3 regions of the Enterobacter huaxiensis genome follow, and region 3 is predicted to be linked to each of the others. Evidence: predicted binding sites of a transcription regulator. Region 3 holds the regulator's gene; each other region holds the start of a gene.

Region 1 (6,655 bases), 1.2 Mb from region 3:
GTCGTGAATACTGGATTATGTGCGCCGCCTCACGCACAATGAGCGCACACTTTTGCCACAACGAGGGCAGAAGACGCCACACCTGCAGGAGAAAATAATGCCATCACTCAGTAAAGAAGCTGCCCTGGTCCACGAAGCTCTGGTTGCGCATGGTCTTGAAACGCCACTGCGTCCACCGGTTCAGGAGTTGGATAATGAAACCCGTAAGAATCTGATTTCCGGGCATATGACCGAAATCATGCAACTGCTGAATCTCGATCTGAGCGATGACAGTCTGATGGAGACGCCACATCGCATCGCGAAAATGTACGTCGATGAGATTTTCTCTGGCCTCGATTACGCGAACTTCCCGAAAATCACCGTCATCGAAAACAAGATGAAGGTCGATGAAATGGTGACGGTACGCGATATCACGCTGACCAGCACCTGCGAGCATCACTTCGTGACTATCGATGGTAAGGCGACGGTGGCCTATATTCCGAAAGATACGGTGATTGGGCTCTCCAAGATCAACCGCATCGTGCGTTTCTTCTCTCAGCGTCCGCAGGTACAGGAACGTCTGACGCAGCAGATCCTGATCGCGCTCCAGACCCTGCTGGGGACCAACAACGTGGCGGTTTCCATCGACGCGGTACACTACTGCGTGAAAGCGCGCGGCGTTCGTGATGCGACCAGTGCAACCACCACCACGTCGCTGGGCGGTCTGTTTAAGTCGAGCCAGAACACCCGCCAGGAATTCCTGCGCGCGGTGCGTCACCACAACTAGTCAAACAGGGCAGGAACCATGGAGCGAAACGTCACGCTCGATTTTGTACGCGGCGTCGCGATCCTCGGTATTCTCCTGCTGAATATCAGCGCCTTCGGTCTGCCGAAGGCTGCTTACCTCAATCCCGCCTGGTACGGTGATATCACTCAACGTGACGCGTGGACGTGGGCGATCCTCGATCTCTTTGCGCAGGTTAAATTCCTGACCCTCTTCGCGCTGCTTTTCGGCGCAGGACTTCAGCTATTACTCAAGCGCGGCACGCGCTGGATCCAGTCGCGTTTAACGCTGCTGGCGATCCTGGGCTTTATTCATTGCCTGCTGTTCTGGGACGGCGATATTCTTCTGGCCTATGGGCTAGTCGGGCTGATTTGCTGGCGTCTTATCCGCGATGCGCCCGGCGTAAAAAGCCTGTTCAACACCGGCGTGATGCTTTATGTCATGGGGCTTGCCGTACTGCTGCTGCTGGGCCTGATTTCCGGTGAATCGACAAACCGCTCCTGGATCCCCGATGCCGCGAACCTCCAGTATGAGCAGTTCTGGAAACTGAAAGGGGGCACCGAAGCTATCAGCAATCGCGCGGATATGCTGGGCGATAACCTGATCGCGCTGGGCGCGCAGTACGGCTGGCAGCTGGCGGGAATGATGCTAATGGGCGCATCGTTGATGCGCACCGGCTGGCTAAAAGGCGAATTCAGCCTGCGTCACTATCGCCGAACCGGGGCGTTACTGGTATTGCTCGGCGTGCTGATTAACCTCCCGGCGGTGGTTGCGCAGTGGCATCTCCACTGGGATTACCGCTGGTGCGCTTTCCTGCTGCAGCTGCCGCGCGAGCTGAGCGCACCGTTCCAGACCATTGGCTATGCGGCGTTGATGTATGGCTTCTGGCCGCAGCTCTCCCGCCTGTGGATCGTCAGTGCAGTTGCCTGCGTTGGGCGTATGGCGTTAAGCAATTACATTTTGCAGACGCTGATTTGCACCACGCTTTTCTATCGATTTGGCCTGTTTATGAAATTCGACCGTCTGACGCTGCTGGCGTTTGTTATTCCGGTCTGGATTGTTAACCTGGCGTTTTCCGTTATCTGGCTCCGTTTCTTCCGCCAGGGCCCGCTGGAATGGGTATGGAGAAAATTAACCGCACATGCTTCGGGTGTATCATTGTCTAGAACATCCAGATAACGATCTGGATCACAATCATTAACAAAATGGATGTAAACGTTTTCATCCGTGTGAGCTTCTTCACGTAGTCCCCCCTCTCTCGCTGCCAAAATAGCCACCTTGCTAAACACAGGGGGTGTCTGTGAGTTGCTGCAATCCTTTGAAGGATGGTGAATATGATCACCATTCGTGACGTCGCCCGCCAGGCGGGCGTTTCTGTTGCTACCGTCTCTCGCGTGCTGAACAACAGCGCGCTGGTCAGCCCTGAAACCCGTGAAACCGTAATGAAAGCCGTGACCCAGCTGGGGTACCGGCCAAATGCCAATGCGCAGGCGCTGGCCACGCAGGTCAGCGATACCATCGGCGTGGTGGTGATGGATGTTTCAGATGCGTTCTTCGGCGCGCTGGTTAAGGCGGTGGACGTTGTCGCCCAGCAGCACAATAAATACGTGCTGATCGGCAACAGCTATCACGAGGCGGAAAAAGAGCGTCATGCCATTGAAGTGCTGATCCGCCAGCGCTGTAACGCCCTGATTGTCCACTCAAAAGCCTTGAGCGATGAAGAGCTGGCCGGGTTTATGGAACAGATCCCCGGCATGGTGTTGATCAACCGGATTGTGCCGGGCTACGCGCACCGCTGCGTAGGGCTTGATAACGTCAGCGGCGCAATGATGGCGACGCGGATGCTCATCAACAATGGCCATCAGCGTATCGGTTTTCTGGCCTCCAGCCACTCGATTGAAGACGACGAGATGCGTCGTGAAGGGTGGCAGAATGCGTTGAAAGAGCACGGCATTGTGCCGCCTGAGAGCTGGGTAGGAACCGGAACGCCCGATATGCAGGGCGGGGAGGCGGCAATGGTTGAGCTGCTGGGCCGTAACCTGCAGCTATCCGCGGTATTTACCTACAACGATAGCATGGCGGCCGGTGCGCTTACCGCACTGAAAGACAACGGTATTGCGGTGCCGCAGCATTTATCGCTGATTGGCTTCGATGATATCCCTATTGCCCGTTACACCGACCCGCAGCTCACCACGGTGCGTTACCCGATAGCGTCCATGGCAAAACTGGCGACGGAGCTGGCGCTACAGGGGGCGGCTGGGCTGTTAGATCCGGATGCAACACACTGTTTCATGCCGACTTTAGTGCGTCGTCATTCGGTCGCCGTTCGGCAAATTGTGGCTCCGATCACTAACTGATTACATGGTGTGATGTAACCGTTTTCAATCTGTGAGTAAATTCACAGTATCTTAACAATGCGCTGACTATGATGTCAGCGTTTTAGGGGATGAAACGCTATGTAACGGTGATTATTCACTTTCACTATAGCCAACGTGCCGCAAACAACGAATAAAACGCATTTCTGGAGCGTTACCGAACACGGAAGATAGAAATTTTATAAGTGAACTTCGGCGATCAGTAACGTTTTATTAACACCTGCCCGCCGACCGTTATTCACAAGAACTACCCTGCATAAAAAAAACCGGAGATACCATGAATAAGAAGGTGTTGACTCTGTCTGCTGTAATGGCAAGCATGCTTTTTGGTGCAGCAGCGCACGCTGCGGATACCCGTATTGGTGTGACAATCTATAAATACGACGACAACTTCATGTCTGTTGTGCGTAAAGCTATCGAGAAAGACGGTAAATCAGCGCCAGACGTGCAGCTGCTGATGAATGACTCCCAAAACGACCAGTCCAAACAGAACGACCAGATTGACGTTCTGCTGGCAAAAGGCGTGAAGGCACTGGCCATCAACCTGGTTGACCCGGCAGCAGCAGGCACCGTCATTGAGAAAGCGCGTGGCCAGAACGTGCCAATCGTCTTCTTCAACAAAGAACCTTCTCGTAAGGCGCTGGATAGCTACGACAAAGCGTTCTACGTGGGTACTGACTCCAAAGAATCCGGCATTATCCAGGGCGACCTGATTGCCAAACACTGGGCGGCGAACCCGAACTGGGACCTGAACAAAGACGGTCAGATTCAGTTCGTTCTGCTGAAAGGCGAACCTGGCCACCCGGATGCTGAAGCACGTACCACTTACGTTATCAAAGAGCTGAACGACAAGGGCCTGAAAACCCAGCAGCTGGCGTTAGATACCGCCATGTGGGACACCGCTCAGGCGAAAGATAAGATGGACGCGTGGCTGTCCGGCCCGAACGCGAACAAAATCGAAGTGGTTATCGCCAACAACGATGCGATGGCAATGGGTGCAGTAGAAGCGCTGAAAGCACACAACAAATCGTCCATTCCTGTCTTCGGCGTGGATGCGCTGCCGGAAGCCCTGGCGCTGGTTAAATCTGGTGCGATGGCCGGTACCGTTCTGAACGATGCCAACAACCAGGCGAAAGCCACCTTCGATCTGGCGAAAAACCTGGCCGACGGTAAAGGTGCTGCTGACGGCACCAGCTGGAAAATCGAAAACAAAATCGTTCGCGTACCTTACGTGGGCGTAGACCAGTCCAACCTGGCTGAGTTTATCGGTAAATAAGTTCGTCGTACTGTCTCCACTGGGCGCAATTCGTTGCGCCCTTTTATAACGCGATATGCGAGGCCAACAAGGTATAATTATGGTCAGCACAAATACTCAGTCGTCTGGTGAATACTTGTTGGAAATGACCGGTGTCAATAAGTCTTTCCCCGGCGTTAAGGCACTCGATAATGTTAATTTAAAAGTGCGTCCTCACTCTATTCATGCCCTGATGGGGGAGAACGGTGCGGGTAAATCAACATTATTAAAATGTCTTTTTGGGATCTATCAAAAAGATTCTGGCAGCATCCTTTTTCAGGGGAAAGAGATCGATTTCCATTCAGCGAAAGAAGCGCTGGAAAACGGTATCTCAATGGTTCACCAGGAACTGAACCTGGTACTGCAGCGCTCGGTTATGGATAATATGTGGTTGGGACGTTATCCAACCAAAGGTGTCTTTGTCGATCAGGAGAAAATGTATCGCGACACCAAGGCCATCTTCGACGAGCTGGATATTGATATCGATCCGCGCGCCCGCGTGGGAACATTATCCGTATCCCAGATGCAGATGATCGAAATTGCCAAAGCGTTCTCCTACGACGCCAAGATCGTCATCATGGATGAACCGACCTCATCCTTAACGGAAAAAGAGGTTAACCACCTTTTTACCATTATTCGTAAGCTGAAAGATCGCGGCTGCGGTATTGTCTACATCTCGCATAAGATGGAAGAGATCTTCCAGCTGTGCGATGAAATCACCATCCTGCGCGACGGCCAGTGGATTGCCACTCAGCCGCTGGAAGGGCTGGACATGGACAAGATCATCGCCATGATGGTTGGCCGCTCCCTGAATCAGCGTTTCCCTGACCGTGAGAACAAACCGGGTGAAGTGATCCTTGAGGTGCGGAACCTCACGTCGCTGCGCCAGCCGTCCATTCGCGACGTCTCCTTCGACCTGCACAAAGGTGAAATTCTGGGGATAGCAGGGCTGGTCGGCGCGAAACGTACCGATATCGTGGAAACCCTGTTTGGGATCCGTGAAAAATCGGGCGGCACCATCACCCTGCACGGAAAGAAAATTAATAACCACAACGCCAACGAAGCCATTAATCACGGTTTTGCGCTGGTGACGGAAGAGCGTCGCTCGACGGGTATTTACGCCTATCTGGACATTAACTTTAACTCGTTAATTTCGAATATCCGTAACTACAAAAGCAAAATTGGCCTGCTGGATAATTCCCGCATGAAGAGCGATACCCAGTGGGTGATTGACTCCATGCGCGTGAAAACGCCGGGTCACCGTACGCAGATCGGTTCGCTCTCGGGCGGTAACCAGCAAAAAGTGATTATCGGCCGCTGGTTGTTAACCCAGCCTGAAATTCTGATGTTGGATGAACCGACGCGTGGTATCGATGTAGGTGCAAAATTTGAGATATACCAGCTGATTGCCGAGCTGGCCAAAAAGAATAAAGGGATCATTATTATTTCTTCCGAAATGCCGGAATTGTTAGGGATCACAGACCGTATTCTGGTTATGAGCAATGGTCTCGTTGCCGGTATTGTTGACACCAAAACGACTACGCAAAACGAAATTTTGCGTCTTGCGTCTTTGCACCTTTAAGATCAGGGGCTCCTCATGAGTGCGTTAAATAAAAAAAGTTTTCTCACTTATCTGAAAGAAGGCGGTATTTACGTTGTTCTTTTAGTGTTACTGGCCATTATTATTTTCCAGGACCCTACGTTCTTAAGTCTGCTGAACTTGAGTAACATTCTTACGCAGTCCTCCGTACGTATTATCATCGCGCTCGGCGTGGCGGGCCTTATCGTCACCCAGGGTACTGACCTGTCCGCAGGGCGTCAGGTGGGTCTGGCGGCGGTTATCGCCGCGACCATGCTGCAGTCGATGGAAAACGCCAACAAGGTGTTCCCGGAAATGGCAACGATGCCGATTTTCGTGGTGATCCTGATCGTCTGCGCCATCGGTGCCGTCATTGGCCTGATTAACGGCATCATCATTGCTTACCTGAACGTGACGCCATTCATCACCACGCTGGGTACGATGATCATCGTTTACGGTATCAACTCCCTGTACTACGACTTCGTAGGCGCGTCGCCTATTTCGGGCTTCGACAGCGGCTTCTCGACGTTCACGCAAGGGTTTATTGCGATGGGCAGCTTCCGCCTGTCGTACATCACCTTCTATGCGCTGATTGCGGTGGCCTTCGTCTGGGTGCTGTGGAACAAAACCCGCTTCGGCAAAAA
Region 2 (6,655 bases), 220 kb from region 3:
TGCATATAGCGGATTGCCGCCGTCAGGGCCTCAAACATCAGCCCTTGTCCCTGCCACTTCTGCCCGATTGAATAACCGAGGTAGCAGGCGTGAAACGAGCCGCGCACCACGTTCGAAAAATTGGCAATGCCGAGGATCTCTTTTTCTTCCGGATCCAGCAGCGCAAAATAGAAGGCGCTGCCCTGCTTGTGAAATTCTGCGATCATGCCGAGGCGCGCCTGCCAGCCGGAGGGGTAGCAGTGGCTCTCGTCCCGAACGGGTTCCCAGGGTTTTAAAAACTGGCGATTCTCAGCGTAATAATCCGCCAGCCGCCAGGCATCACGCTCGTGCACCAGACGAACGACCAGCCTGTCCGTTGTCAGACGCACTTTTGGCACATTGCTGCGATAGCCAAACATCGATACCACTCCTTCCCGTCGCTTCAGCTCAACCCATTAGCTTTACTATACCTGCGCCTGCGCCGTCTGTGAAAACAGTGACATACCATTTTCACCTCTTTTCACATTTTTCGATGAGAACTCTCTATCAAAGCACCCTTTTGATAAAAAAATATTGTCACGGGCAGGGGTGGGAAAAAGCGTGGCGACACCGCAGAATGTTAGCGTGCTCACCTTCTATTTTCCCTGGAGGGAAAATGTCCCGCGTATCACAGGCCAGGAGCCTGGGTAAATATTTCCTGCTCGTCGATAACATGCTGGTCGTGCTCGGCTTTTTCGTCGTTTTCCCGCTTATCTCGATTCGCTTTGTCGACGAAATGGGCTGGGCGGCATTAATGGTCGGGATCGCGCTCGGTTTACGCCAGTTTGTCCAGCAGGGGCTGGGGGTATTTGGCGGTGCCATTGCAGACCGCTTTGGCGCCAAACCGATGATTGTCATTGGCATGCTGTTACGCGCGGCGGGTTTTGCCACCATGGCTATCGCCCACGAACCCTGGGTGCTGTGGTTCTCCTGCTTCCTTTCCGGCATCGGCGGTACGCTGTTTGACCCGCCGCGTACCGCGCTGGTGGTCAAGCTGATTCGCCCGCGGCAACGCGGCCGCTTCTTCTCGCTTCTGATGATGCAGGACAGCGCCGGGGCGGTTGTCGGCGCACTGCTGGGAAGCTGGCTCTTACAGTACGACTTCCGCCTGGTCTGCGCGACCGGCGCCGCGATCTTCATGCTGTGCGCGCTGTTTAACGGCCTGTATCTGCCCGCCTGGAAGCTGTCGACGGTAAAAGCGCCGGTTCGCGAAGGCCTTAACCGCGTCCTGCAGGATAAGCGCTTCGTAACCTATGTACTCACCCTGACGGGCTACTACATGCTGGCGGTTCAGGTCATGCTGATGCTGCCGATCATGGTGAATGACATTGCGGGCACGCCCGCCGCCGTCAAATGGATGTATGCCATTGAGGCGTGTCTTTCGCTGACCCTGCTCTACCCGATTGCCCGCTGGAGCGAACGGCGCTTTCGCCTTGAGCATCGCCTGATGGCAGGGCTGTTGCTGATGACGCTGAGCATGATGCCTATCGGCCTGGTGAATTCGCTGCAACAGCTGTTCATGCTGATTTGCACCTTCTACATCGGCTCAATTATCGCCGAGCCCGCGCGCGAGACGCTGAGCGCGTCGCTGGCCGATTCGCGAGCCCGCGGCAGCTACATGGGCTTTAGCCGGCTCGGGCTGGCGCTCGGCGGCGCGTTAGGCTACGCCGGCGGCGGCTGGCTGTTCGACGCCGGAAAGGCGCTGAATCAACCCGAACTGCCGTGGATGATGCTCGGCGCGGTCGGTTTTATGACGCTCATCGCCCTGTGGTGGCAATTCAGCCAGAAGCGCAGCACGCGCGGCATGCTCGAGCCTGGCGCATAACCCTTCCTCTCTGGCGGGAAGGTTTTCCCGCCTCTAGTATCAGTTTTTTCTGCTGGTTTCTGACATATCACACTGACATACTGGGGCATCAGGACAGATGCGCCGATTTTTGTTGAGGAACACCATGAAGAAGATCGTCATTGCCGCTGCGTTAATCGTCAGTGGTCTGCTGGTTGGCTGTAATCAGCTTACCCAATACACCGTCAGTGAGCAGGAAATCAATCAGGCGCTGGAAAAACATAACAACTTTTCCAAAGACATCGGCGTGCCCGGGCTTGCCGACGCGCATATCATCCTCAGCAATCTCGCCAGCCAGATTGGTCGTGAAGAGCCGAACAAAGTTACCCTTTCCGGTGATGCCAGCCTGGACATGACGTCGTTATTCGGCAACCAAAAAGCCGATATCAAACTTAAGCTGAAGGCGCTGCCGGTCTTCAACAAAGAGAAAGGGGCGATTTTCCTGCAGGAAATGGAAATCGTCGATGCGGTTGTCACCCCGGAAAAAATGAAGCCGGTGCTGCAAACCCTGATGCCATATCTGAACCAGTCGCTGCGTAACTACTTCAACCAGCAGCCGGCGTATGTCCTCAGCGAAGACAAGAGCAAGGGCGAAGCGCTCGCGAAAAAATATGCCAAAGGGATAGAAGTGAAGCCGGGTCAGATCGTTATCCCCTTCACCGATTAACCTGTAAGGGCGCTCAGGCGCCCTTTTTTTTGCAGAAAAGTGTGCAAACGAAAACGTTTACGCTTATGATTTGTGTCCGGCAAAAACAGCCATCTTATGACTGAACTCTTTCAAGCCGGAGCTTCCATGACTGCACAATCCCAGGTTCTTAAAATCCGCCGCCCTGACGACTGGCATATCCATCTGCGTGATGGTGATATGCTGAAAACCGTCGTGCCCTATACCAGCGAAATTTATGGCCGCGCGATTGTTATGCCTAACCTGGTTCCGCCAGTCACCACCGTCGATGCCGCCATCGCGTACCGCCAGCGTATTCTTGACGCCGTCCCTGCCGGACACGACTTTACCCCGTTGATGACCTGCTATCTGACGGACTCCCTGGATCCGAACGAAGTGGAACGCGGGTTTAACGAAGGCGTATTCACCGCGGCGAAACTCTACCCCGCGAATGCCACTACCAACTCCAGCCATGGCGTGACCAGCATCGACGCCATCATGCCGGTTCTGGAAAGGATGCAGAAACTGGGCATGCCGCTGCTGGTGCACGGGGAAGTGACCCACGCCGAGATTGATATCTTCGACCGCGAAGCGCGCTTTATCGAAACGGTTATGGAACCGCTGCGCCAGCGTCTGCCCGCCCTGAAAGTGGTGTTTGAACACATCACCACCAAAGATGCCGCTGAATATGTCCGGGACGGTAACGAACTTATCGCTGCCACCATCACCCCTCAGCACCTGATGTTCAACCGCAACCACATGCTGGTCGGCGGCGTGCGCCCTCACCTGTACTGCCTGCCGATACTCAAGCGCAATATCCACCAGCAGGCCCTGCGTGAGCTGGTGGCCAGCGGTTTTTCTCGCGCATTCCTGGGGACTGACTCAGCCCCGCACGCGCGTCATCGTAAGGAAGCCAGCTGCGGCTGTGCGGGCTGCTTTAACGCGCCAACTGCGCTGGCAAGCTACGCCACCGTGTTTGAAGACATGAATGCGCTTGAGCACTTCGAGGCCTTCTGTTCCCTTAACGGCCCGCGTTTCTATGGGCTGCCGGTTAACGATGGCGTCATTGAGCTGGAGCGAAAAGCGCGTTTGGTTGAAGAGTCGATTCCGCTGACCGATGACACCCTCATCCCCTTCCTGGCAGGTGAAACCGTGAACTGGACGGTAAAGCGCTAAAAAAACACAATGCCCCTTATTGTCAAAACCACAATATACCTGTATAAATACACAGTACATTACACAGGGGGGCATTTATGCGTATTGAAGTCACCGTAGCCAAAACAACCGTATTGCCAGCTGGCGCACTTGATGCGCTGGCGGGTGAGTTATCGCGCCGTATTCATGACACCTTTCCAGACAACAGCAGTGCCGTAACCGTGCGTTACGCGTCAGCAAACAACGTCTCCGTCATTGGCGGCGCGAAAGAAGACAAAGATCGTATCACCGACATCCTGCAGGAAACGTGGGAAAGCGCCGACGACTGGTTCATCACCGATTAAATCTTGCTCCCTCATTGTGTTTTTTGCCGGGTCGCCCCGGCTTTTTTTGTTATGTTCTCGCCTGAAAGTTCAAATTAATTCAGCATCTTCTTAGAAAATCGTGAACAAGATGGTGTTTTATTGTTCTAATAATCCTAAAAGACAGAAAAATGTGTTGCCAGCTGTTTATTTTTTCCTGTGAAACCCTTATTACTTGTATACTGAAGATGCTTTCAGAAAAACATGCATTGAACCTCAAAGCCGTTGTCTTCTAACACGCATTAAGGGGGTTATAATGGAAAAGAATAGTGAAGTCATCCAGACCCACCCGCTCGTCGGCTGGGATATCAGTACCGTAGATAGCTACGATGCGCTGATGCTGCGTTTGCACTACCAGACCCCGAATCAACTCAACCGTGAAGAAGCGGAAGTTGGACAGACGCTGTGGCTTACGACAGACGTCGCTCGCCAGTTTATTTCTATTTTAGAGGCAGGTATTGCAAAAATAGAATCCGGCGACTATCAAGAAAATGAGTATAAACGGCATTGATTTCATGCCCACTTTTCACTCAACAGGCACCCCTCGGGTGCCTTATTTATTTCTCCCTTGTATAACCCTCCGATGTTAATTACCCTGCTAGCAAAGTATTAATCTACGAGATGCCCATGAAATACGACTTAATCATTATTGGTAGCGGCTCCGTTGGTTCTGCCGCCGGTTATTATGCGACGCAGGCGGGCCTTAACGTCCTGATGATTGACGCCCACCTCCCACCGCATGCGGAAGGCAGCCACCACGGTGATACCCGGCTGATCCGCCATGCCTATGGTGAAGGCGAGCGCTACGTCCCGCTGGTGCTGCGCGCGCAGACGTTGTGGGACGAGCTGGCCACGCTTACCGAAGAGCGCATTTTTGACCGCACGGGCATTATCAACCTGGGCCCCGCCAGCTCGGCATTCCTGGCCACCGTAGAGCAGAGCGCGAAACAATTTAACCTTGATGTCGAACGCCTGGACGCACGCGGCATCATGCAACGCTGGCCTGAAATCACGGTCCCGGAGAATTATATCGGGCTGTTTGAAGCCAACTCTGGGGTTCTGCATTGCGAAACGGCCATTAAAACCTGGGTAGCGCTGGCGGCGAAAGCAGGCTGTGCCCAGCTCTTCAATTGCCCGGTAAGCGGCATCACCCATCATGCCGACGGCGTCACCGTCACCACGGCTGACGGGGACTATACCGCGTCCCGCCTGCTGATAAGCGCGGGAACCTGGGTTACCAAGCTCCTCCCGGACCTGCCCGTTCAGCCGGTGCGGAAAGTCTTCTCCTGGTTCCAGTCTGACGGGCGCTACAGCAGCCAGAACAAATTCCCGGCCTTCACCGGCGAGCTGCCCAACGGCGATCAGTTCTACGGTTTCCCGTCGGAAAAAGACGCGCTTAAAATCGGCAAACATAACGGCGGGCAAATCATCTCTTCTCCTGAGGATCGCAAGCCGTTTGGCGAGTGCGCTCAGGATGGCTCCGAGGCGTTTTCGTTCTTACGCAATATTCTGCCGGGCGTGGGAGGGTTGCTCTACGGTGCTGCCTGCACGTACGACAACACGCCGGATGAGGACTTTATCGTCGATACCCTGCCGGGACACGACAACACCCTGCTTATTACCGGACTGAGCGGTCACGGTTTTAAATTTGCCTCCGTGCTGGGCGAAATCGCCGCGCAGTTTGCTCAGGGCATCACGCCGCAGTTTGATCTGACGCCCTTCTCGCTTTCGCGTTTTAAAGGATAATACAAAACAGGCTCCGGATGTCCGGAGCCTGTTTGTTACAGGGTGAATGATGCGCAGGATCGTCGATTTTCTAATCAATAATATTCGCGAGCATTTTATGCTTTATATCCTTTTATGGTCCCTGCTGGTGGTCATCGATTTTCTTTATATTGTGTTTTATTGACCTTGACCGCTGACAATTACTGACATTACTTTATATTTGTTTAATTTCCCCTTGTCTGGTTAATGTCTTAAATCTTTAGTTGGACGACCTCACTGAAATACATTCCCTTAACACCGTCAAATTTGCTGAAATAAATTAAATAAAAATGCTTATGCACTTATTTCAGTTGCAATATTTATTCATCCCGTTCATTTTTACCGTTCTCATTATTGATAATGGTAACACCTATGCAATTGCGTAATTCCGCCAACCGCTACGGAATAATATCCATGACGTTGCACTGGGTATTTGCCCTCGCGGTTTATGCCATGTTCGGGCTCGGGCTTTGGATGGTGACATTAAGCTATTATGACGGGTGGTATCACCAAGCGCCTGAATTGCATAAAAGCATTGGTGTCCTGCTGATGATGGGGCTGGTGGTTCGGCTTATCTGGCGACACATTTCCCCGCCGCCACCGGCACCGAAAACCCACGGCAAACTGACGCGCCTTGGCGCAACCGGCGCGCACATCGCGCTGTACGCTCTGCTTTTCGCCATTCTGATTAGCGGCTACCTCATTTCTACTGCGGACGGTAAGCCGATCGACGTCTTTGGCCTGTTCGAGGTCCCCGCTACGCTGGCCGATGCCGGCTCACAGGCCGACACCGCGGGGGTTATTCACCTGTGGCTGGCGTGGAGCGTTGTGATCCTCTCCGTTCTTCAC
Region 3 (6,655 bases):
AACGCTGCCGAAGAACAATAAAAAATAACCCCGGCTATCCGGGGTTATTTTTTAGCGGGGGACCCGCAGGCCGTGTTCAATACCGCGGCTAAAGACCACCTGCCACAGCTGAATATCACGCGCGCGGAAAGCACCCGCGCAGGCATTCAGGTAATAGCTGAACATCCGTTTGAACCGTTCGGAATAGTTGTCCGCAATCTCGGGCCATGCCTCCAGAAAACGTGCATGCCAGGCCATCAGCGTGGTGTCGTAGTCCGCGCCGAAGTTGTGCCAGTCCTCAACAATAAAGTGCGGTTCGCTGGCGTTGGCAATCTGGCGTACGGATGGCAAACAGCCGTTCGGGAAGATGTATTTATTGATCCACGGATCGACGTTATTGTCGGTCAGCTTAGAGCCGATGGTGTGCAATAAGAAAATGCCGTCAGGTTTTAAATTGCGATCCGCGACGGTGAAGTAGGTTGCATAATTTTTCGGCCCGACGTGCTCGAACATCCCAACGGAAACAATGCGGTCGAACTGCTCGTTCAGATCGCGATAATCCTGAAGGCGAATATCAACGTCCAGATCCTGGCAGCGTTCCTGCGCCATTTTTCGCTGTTCAGCCGAAATCGTCACGCCCACCACGCTTACGCCGTAATGCTTCGCCATAAAATAGGCCAGCCCGCCCCAGCCGCATCCGATATCCAGCACGCGCATGCCGGGCTGTAGCTGCAGTTTTTCGCAAATCAGACGCAGCTTGGCCTGCTGCGCTTCTTCAAGCGTAGAAGCCTCTTTCCAGTAAGCGCAGGAATATTGCATCAGCGGGTCAAGCATGCGGCTGAACAGATCGTTTCCCAGGTCGTAGTGCTCTTTACCCACGATCCATGCCCGTTTTTTGCTTTGCAGGTTGAATAAGCGGGCAGAGGCGATACGCAGGGTATCTTTGAAATGACGCGGGAGCTGCTTTTCCAGACCGGCGCGCAGGACGCTAGTGAAGAACATATCCAGCCGTTCGCACTCCCACCAGCCGTCCATATAGCTTTCGCCCAGGCCTAACGATCCCTCCTGCAACACACGTTTAAAAAAGTCAGGATGTTTAATCTGGGGATCTGAAGGCGAAGATCCATTGATAGTGATGCCTGCACGACCTAACAGCTCATTGACGATCCGGGACCAGTTATCGTCCGGAACGCTAACTTCTTCTATACACGATGAACTCATAGCTTCCCCATCACCTTGCTGTGATCAGAACCTTCAAACAGCGTAGACGCTATTTAGGGTTTGTGAGAAATCTCACGGTAAATGTCCGCGAGGCTAATATCCGACGTAGAACAGAGGAAGGGAGATAACCCTTGCCGAAAAGCCTTCCATGGTAAAACGGGAGCACTCCGGCTCCCGTTAACACTTAATATTTATCGTATTTAATCGAACCAAATTCAGTATAGGCCTCAAAATTTGGTGATTCAATAGAAAATTCTTAGCAACCTAATCACTGGAATGTAACATAATTTCCGGCGCGACTATGCGTGTGACGCTTCTGCCCGCGCGCGGTCATTCTCCTCGCGCTGCGCGGAAGACTGCATGCAATAGCCGATGGCCGCCAGCGCAACGGTAACCAGCATCACGCTGGTGGTGGTCAGCAGCGGGGTGGCAATCAGCGCAGAGACCACGAGGCTTGCCAGGAAGCACAGGCCAAGCTGCAGGGTATTCTGCAGCGCCGCAGCGCGGCCGGTCGCCTGCGGGAACGGACGTAGCGCCTGAGCGACCACGATAGGGTAAATCGCACCGTTAGCAATCGCCATCACGCAGAATGGAATCAAAATTTCTACCAGACCGGCCCCTGGAATAAACCCAACCGCCCAGGTCCCGATCACGCTGAGCGCGTACAGCACCAGCAGCCATGGCAGCATCTGCTGGCCTTCCCATTTTTGCAGCGCCGCACGGCAGCCGTAGCCGCCCACCAGAAACGCGATGGTCTGCGGGACGTAGCTCAGGCCGATAGCCGCAGGGCTGTAGCCCATATCGTGCAGGATGAACGGTGAACCGGTCAGCCAGGCGAAGAAGCTCGCAGAGCACGCGGCGTAGATCAGCACGTTACCGCGATAGGCTTTGGCCTGCAGTAAGGACGTAAAGGTGATCGGCTTCGCGTCAGGATGCGCCGCTTTTTTATGCGCAGGCTTAAGAAAGAACGCAGGCAGCATCAGCACAAGGGTGATAGCGAACAGCGTCGCGAAGATCGCCTGCCAGTCGAAATGCGCGAGGATCCAGCTGCCCAGCAGCGGAGCAAGGGCGGGTGAAAGGCCGACCAGCGGCATAATGGTGGCGAAAATACGGTTTGTGCGGGAGGCCGGATAGTAATCGGTCACCAGCGCCTGCCAGGTCACGGCGGCGGCACAGACGCCGACAGCCTGAATGAAGCGCAACACCAGCAGCCAGGTGGCATCCCGAACCCACAGCATGCCCAGACAGCCGACGGCAAAAATAGCCAGACCGAGGAGGAGCACCGGTTTACGACCAAAGCGGTCAGAGAGCGGTCCCCAGAGCAGCTGCGCGATGGCGAAGCCCGCGAGGAACAGGCTCAGGCTGGCGCTGATGGCGGCGGCAGGGGTTTGCAAATCTTCCTGCATTGCGGCGAACGCGGGCAGATACATATCGGTCGCTAAAAAGCCCAGCACGCTTAGGCCGCCGAGCCAGACTAAAAATCCTTTCCTGGGTTGCATTATTTTATTCTCCTGAGGAGGCAGGTGTACGTTGGCCGAGAGTGTAGGGAGTGCAAAGCGGCTTGTGAAACGCTAATATTTGGTAAGTGCATTCAAATTTTTTGCAGGCAGAAAATGTGGTCAGATTATTCTCTTGAAGTTGTGGACGCCGTTGCGCGTAACGGCAGTTTTACCGGCGCCGCGCAGGAGCTGCACCGCGTCCCGTCGGCCATCAGCTACACCGTGCGTCAGCTGGAGGAGTGGCTGGCGGTTCCGCTCTTTGAACGGCGTCATCGCGACGTCGAGTTAACGCCTGCCGGGGCCTGGTTTTTGAAAGAAGGGCGGTCTGTTATCAAAAAAATGCAGATCACCCGCGAGCAGTGTCAGCAGATCGCTAACGGCTGGCGAGGGCATCTCTCCATCGCTGTAGATAACATTGTTAAGCCTGAGCGCACCCGGCAAATGATTGTTGATTTCTATCGCCATTTCTCAGACGTTGAGCTGCGCGTCTCCCAGGAGGTGTTCAACGGCGTCTGGGACGCGCTGGCAGACGGCAGGGCGGAGATGGCCATCGGCGCGACGCAGGCGATCCCCGTGGGCGGACGTTACGCGTTTCGCGATATGGGCATGCTGAGCTGGAAATGCGTTGTCGCAAGCGATCACCCGCTGGCGGCCATGGAAGGGCCGCTCAGCGACGACACGTTGCGCAACTGGCCGTCGCTGGTGCTGGAAGATACGTCGCGTTCGCTGCCCAAGCGCATTACCTGGCTGCTGGACAACCAGCGCCGCGTCGTGGCGCCTGACTGGGAATCCTCGGCTACGTGCCTTTCTGCGGGGCTATGCGTCGCGATGGTGCCGGTTCACTTTGCGCGACCGCGCATTGACGCCGGAGAGTGGGTTGCCCTGACGCTGGAAAATCCGTTCCCGGATGCGGCCTGCTGTCTGACCTGGCAGCAAAATGACGTTTCGCCGGCCATGGCCTGGCTTCTGGACTACCTGGGTGACAGTGAAACGTTGAACAGGGAGTGGTTACGGGAGCCAGATAAACTGGCCCCGTAAAGCCATTAACGACGGTAGTCGCGGAAAGGACCGTCCGCGACGGAACGGCGCTCGATGAGGCGCGGGTGGACTTCAATGGACTGAGACTCTTCGCGCTTGCTGACGATCCTGTCCATCAGCATATTAAACGCCGTTTCACCCAGGGAGTCCTTCGGCTGGTGAATGGTGGTCAGCGCCGGGGTGAAGTAGCGCGCGTTGCGCACGTTGTCATACCCGATAACGGAGATGTCCTGCGGCACGCGCAGACCCAGTTCGTCCGCCGCACAGAGTGCGCCCATCGCCATGATGTCGCCGCCGCAGAATACCGCGGTAGGGCGGTGCTGTTGGGAGACGATCTGCTGCATAGCGCGGTAGCCGGATTCCGGTTCAAAGTCACCCTGAACAATCCAGTTTTCCGGCACGTTGATCAGCGCTTCTTCCATCGCCTTCATAAAGCCGGCCAGACGGCCAGCGCCGGTGTTGCGCTCCAGCGGGCCGGGAATGACGCCTATCTCGCGGTGACCGCGCTCTATCAGATACCGGCCCGCCATATAGCCGCCTTCAAAGGCGTTATCAATGACGGAATCGGTAAAGTCGGCCCGCGCTTCGCCCCAGTCCATCACCACCATCGGGATGTGACGGTACTCTTCCAGCATAGAGAGAACCGACTCCGGGTATTCAGAGCACATGACCAGCAGGCCGTCGACGCGCTTTTGCGCCATCATCGACAGGTAGGCGCGCTGCTTTTCCTGGCTGTTCCAGGCGTTGCCCAGAATCAGGGTGTAACCCTTCTGGAAGCAGTTTTTCTCGACGGCTTCGATGATCTCGGCAAAATAGGCCGCTTCGCTGCTGGTGGCCAGCAGGCCAATCGACTTGGTGTGATTAACTTTCAGGCTTCGCGCAACCGCACTCGGTGAGTAGTGCAGCTCTTTGATCGCGGCCCAGACCGCATTGCGCGTCTCTTCTGCAACAAAGCGGGTTTTGTTAATAACGTGTGATACGGTTGTAGTGGAAACGTTTGCGCGTTTTGCTACGTCTTTTATTGTTGCCATGAAATGTCACTCCAGACCATATCCTAAACTCCTGAAAAACTTGAAGGTAAACGTTTGCCTTCTCTCACCCTTATCACGCAATCTTGAGTTGCGACACGCCGGGAAAACGACACAGGACGTCAGGAGGGGGTCAATGGCCGGTACGCTAATAAATTTAGCGTGGAATTTTGTCCTATCTTGATGAAAAGGGGAAGAGCAAAAGTGGATATCAGTTTAAATCCAGGAAGATTTTTGACGTAAACTGTGTAAAAATGAGCAAGCTCACTTTTCGTAGGGTGATTAAAAGGAGAATAATTGATGAATACCGATCTTAAGTTTTCGCTGACCACCACCATCATCGTGCTGGCTCTGATTGTTGCCGCGGGTCTGACGGCTGTTCTGCACTGATTCAAACGGGGGGAGAGTATTTTCCCTCCGATTTTCCCCGATTGTTACTCCTCCGGCAAAAATCTTTTGCCAAAATGTTAACTTCTCATTTTTTGTGATTGATGTCATGCTTTTGGCTTCTTTGTTCTGTGTCGAGAAATGACACGGCATCCGGAGTTAACCCATGAAAATCAATTTTCCTCTGCTGGCCCTGGCGATTGGCGCTTTTGGGATTGGCACTACTGAATTCTCCCCAATGGGGCTTTTACCCGTCATCGCCAAAGGCGTGGACGTCTCTATTCCGGCTGCCGGTATGCTGATTAGCGCCTACGCGGTTGGCGTGATGGTTGGCGCGCCGTTGATGACGCTGCTGCTCTCGCACCGCGCGCGCCGCAACGCCCTGATTTTCCTGATGGCTATTTTTACGCTAGGCAACGTGCTTTCAGCCCTCGCTCCGGATTACACCACGCTGATGCTCTCCCGTATTCTGACCAGCCTTAACCACGGCGCTTTCTTCGGTCTGGGCTCGGTGGTTGCGGCAAGCGTGGTGCCGAAGCACAAGCAGGCCAGCGCGGTTGCCACCATGTTTATGGGGCTGACCATCGCCAACATTGGCGGTGTGCCTGCTGCAACCTGGCTGGGTGAAGCGATCGGCTGGCGTATGTCCTTCCTCGCGACCGCGGCGCTGGGCATTGTCGCGATGGTGGCACTGTTCTTCTCCCTGCCAAAAGGCAGCGCAGGCGAACGCCCTGACGTGCGTAAAGAGCTGTCGGTGCTGGTGCGCCCGCAGGTGCTCTCCGCACTGCTGACCACCGTTCTCGGCGCAGGGGCGATGTTTACGCTCTACACCTATATTTCCCCGGTGCTGCACGATATTACTCACGCGACGCCGATCTTTATTACCGCGATGCTGGTGCTCATTGGCGTGGGCTTCTCCATCGGCAACTATCTGGGCGGCAAGCTGGCCGACCGTTCGGTGAGCGGAACGCTGAAAGGCTTTTTAACCCTGCTGATCGTCATCATGATTGCCATTCCGTGGCTGGCGCGTAACGAATTCGGTGCGGCCATCGCGATGGTTGTTTGGGGGGCGGCTACCTTTGCCGTCGTACCACCGCTGCAGATGCGTGTGATGCGCGTGGCCCACGAGGCGCCAGGGCTTTCGTCTTCCGTAAACATCGGAGCATTCAACCTTGGCAATGCGCTGGGCGCAGCAGCGGGCGGAGCGGTAATTTCGGCTGGTCTGGGATACAGCTTTGTGCCGGTGATGGGGGCAATCATTGCCGCGCTCGGTTTGCTGCTGGTGCTGATGTCAGGTCGTAAGCAGCCAGAAACGGTATGCACAGCGGAATAAATAAAAACGCAGAAGGGCGAACCCTTCTGCGTGTCTCTTATGCGGCGAAGTTCTTCGCCACAAACTCCCAGTTAGCCAGCGCCCAGAAGTGCTCCAGATAGTTAGGTCGCGCGTTGCGGTAGTCGATGTAGTAGGCGTGTTCCCACACGTCCACGGTCATCAGCGGCGTT

What was found. Region 3 encodes PurR, which represses purine synthesis genes. Its sites were predicted from a motif close to CANGCAAACGTTTGCNTG; they were not measured.
Region 1: galS (HTH-type transcriptional regulator GalS) is a predicted target of PurR. The motif match lies at 1,972-1,989, and genes of this name have one in related genera.
Region 2: pyrC (dihydroorotase) is a predicted target of PurR. The motif match lies at 2,575-2,592, and genes of this name have one in related genera.

What each region holds. Positions count from the first base shown of each region.
Region 1 covers NZ_CP043342.1:1,590,452-1,597,106, forward strand. The annotation lists gene folE (GTP cyclohydrolase I FolE) at 98-766, shown strand; gene yeiB (DUF418 domain-containing protein YeiB) at 785-1,942, shown strand; gene galS (HTH-type transcriptional regulator GalS) at 2,098-3,120, shown strand; gene mglB (galactose/glucose ABC transporter substrate-binding protein MglB) at 3,416-4,414, shown strand; gene mglA (galactose/methyl galactoside ABC transporter ATP-binding protein MglA) at 4,494-6,014, shown strand; gene mglC (galactose/methyl galactoside ABC transporter permease MglC) at 6,030-6,655, shown strand, end outside.
Region 2 covers NZ_CP043342.1:2,967,997-2,974,651, forward strand. The annotation lists gene rimJ (ribosomal protein S5-alanine N-acetyltransferase) at 1-398, opposite strand, end outside; gene mdtH (multidrug efflux MFS transporter MdtH) at 635-1,843, shown strand; gene D5067_RS14230 (lipoprotein) at 1,968-2,528, shown strand; gene pyrC (dihydroorotase) at 2,655-3,701, shown strand; gene dinI (DNA damage-inducible protein I) at 3,779-4,024, shown strand; gene bssS (biofilm formation regulator BssS) at 4,299-4,553, shown strand; gene solA (N-methyl-L-tryptophan oxidase) at 4,670-5,788, shown strand; gene D5067_RS14255 (YceO family protein) at 5,838-5,951, shown strand; gene D5067_RS14260 (cytochrome b) at 6,179-6,655, shown strand, end outside.
Region 3 covers NZ_CP043342.1:2,750,238-2,756,892, reverse strand. The annotation lists gene D5067_RS13160 (riboflavin synthase subunit alpha) at 1-21, shown strand, start outside; gene cfa (cyclopropane fatty acyl phospholipid synthase) at 52-1,200, opposite strand; gene punC (purine nucleoside transporter PunC) at 1,500-2,699, opposite strand; gene punR (DNA-binding transcriptional activator PunR) at 2,814-3,737, shown strand; gene purR (HTH-type transcriptional repressor PurR) at 3,743-4,768, opposite strand; gene cydH (cytochrome bd-I oxidase subunit CydH) at 5,066-5,155, shown strand; gene D5067_RS13130 (MFS transporter) at 5,319-6,485, shown strand; gene sodB (superoxide dismutase [Fe]) at 6,523-6,655, opposite strand, start outside.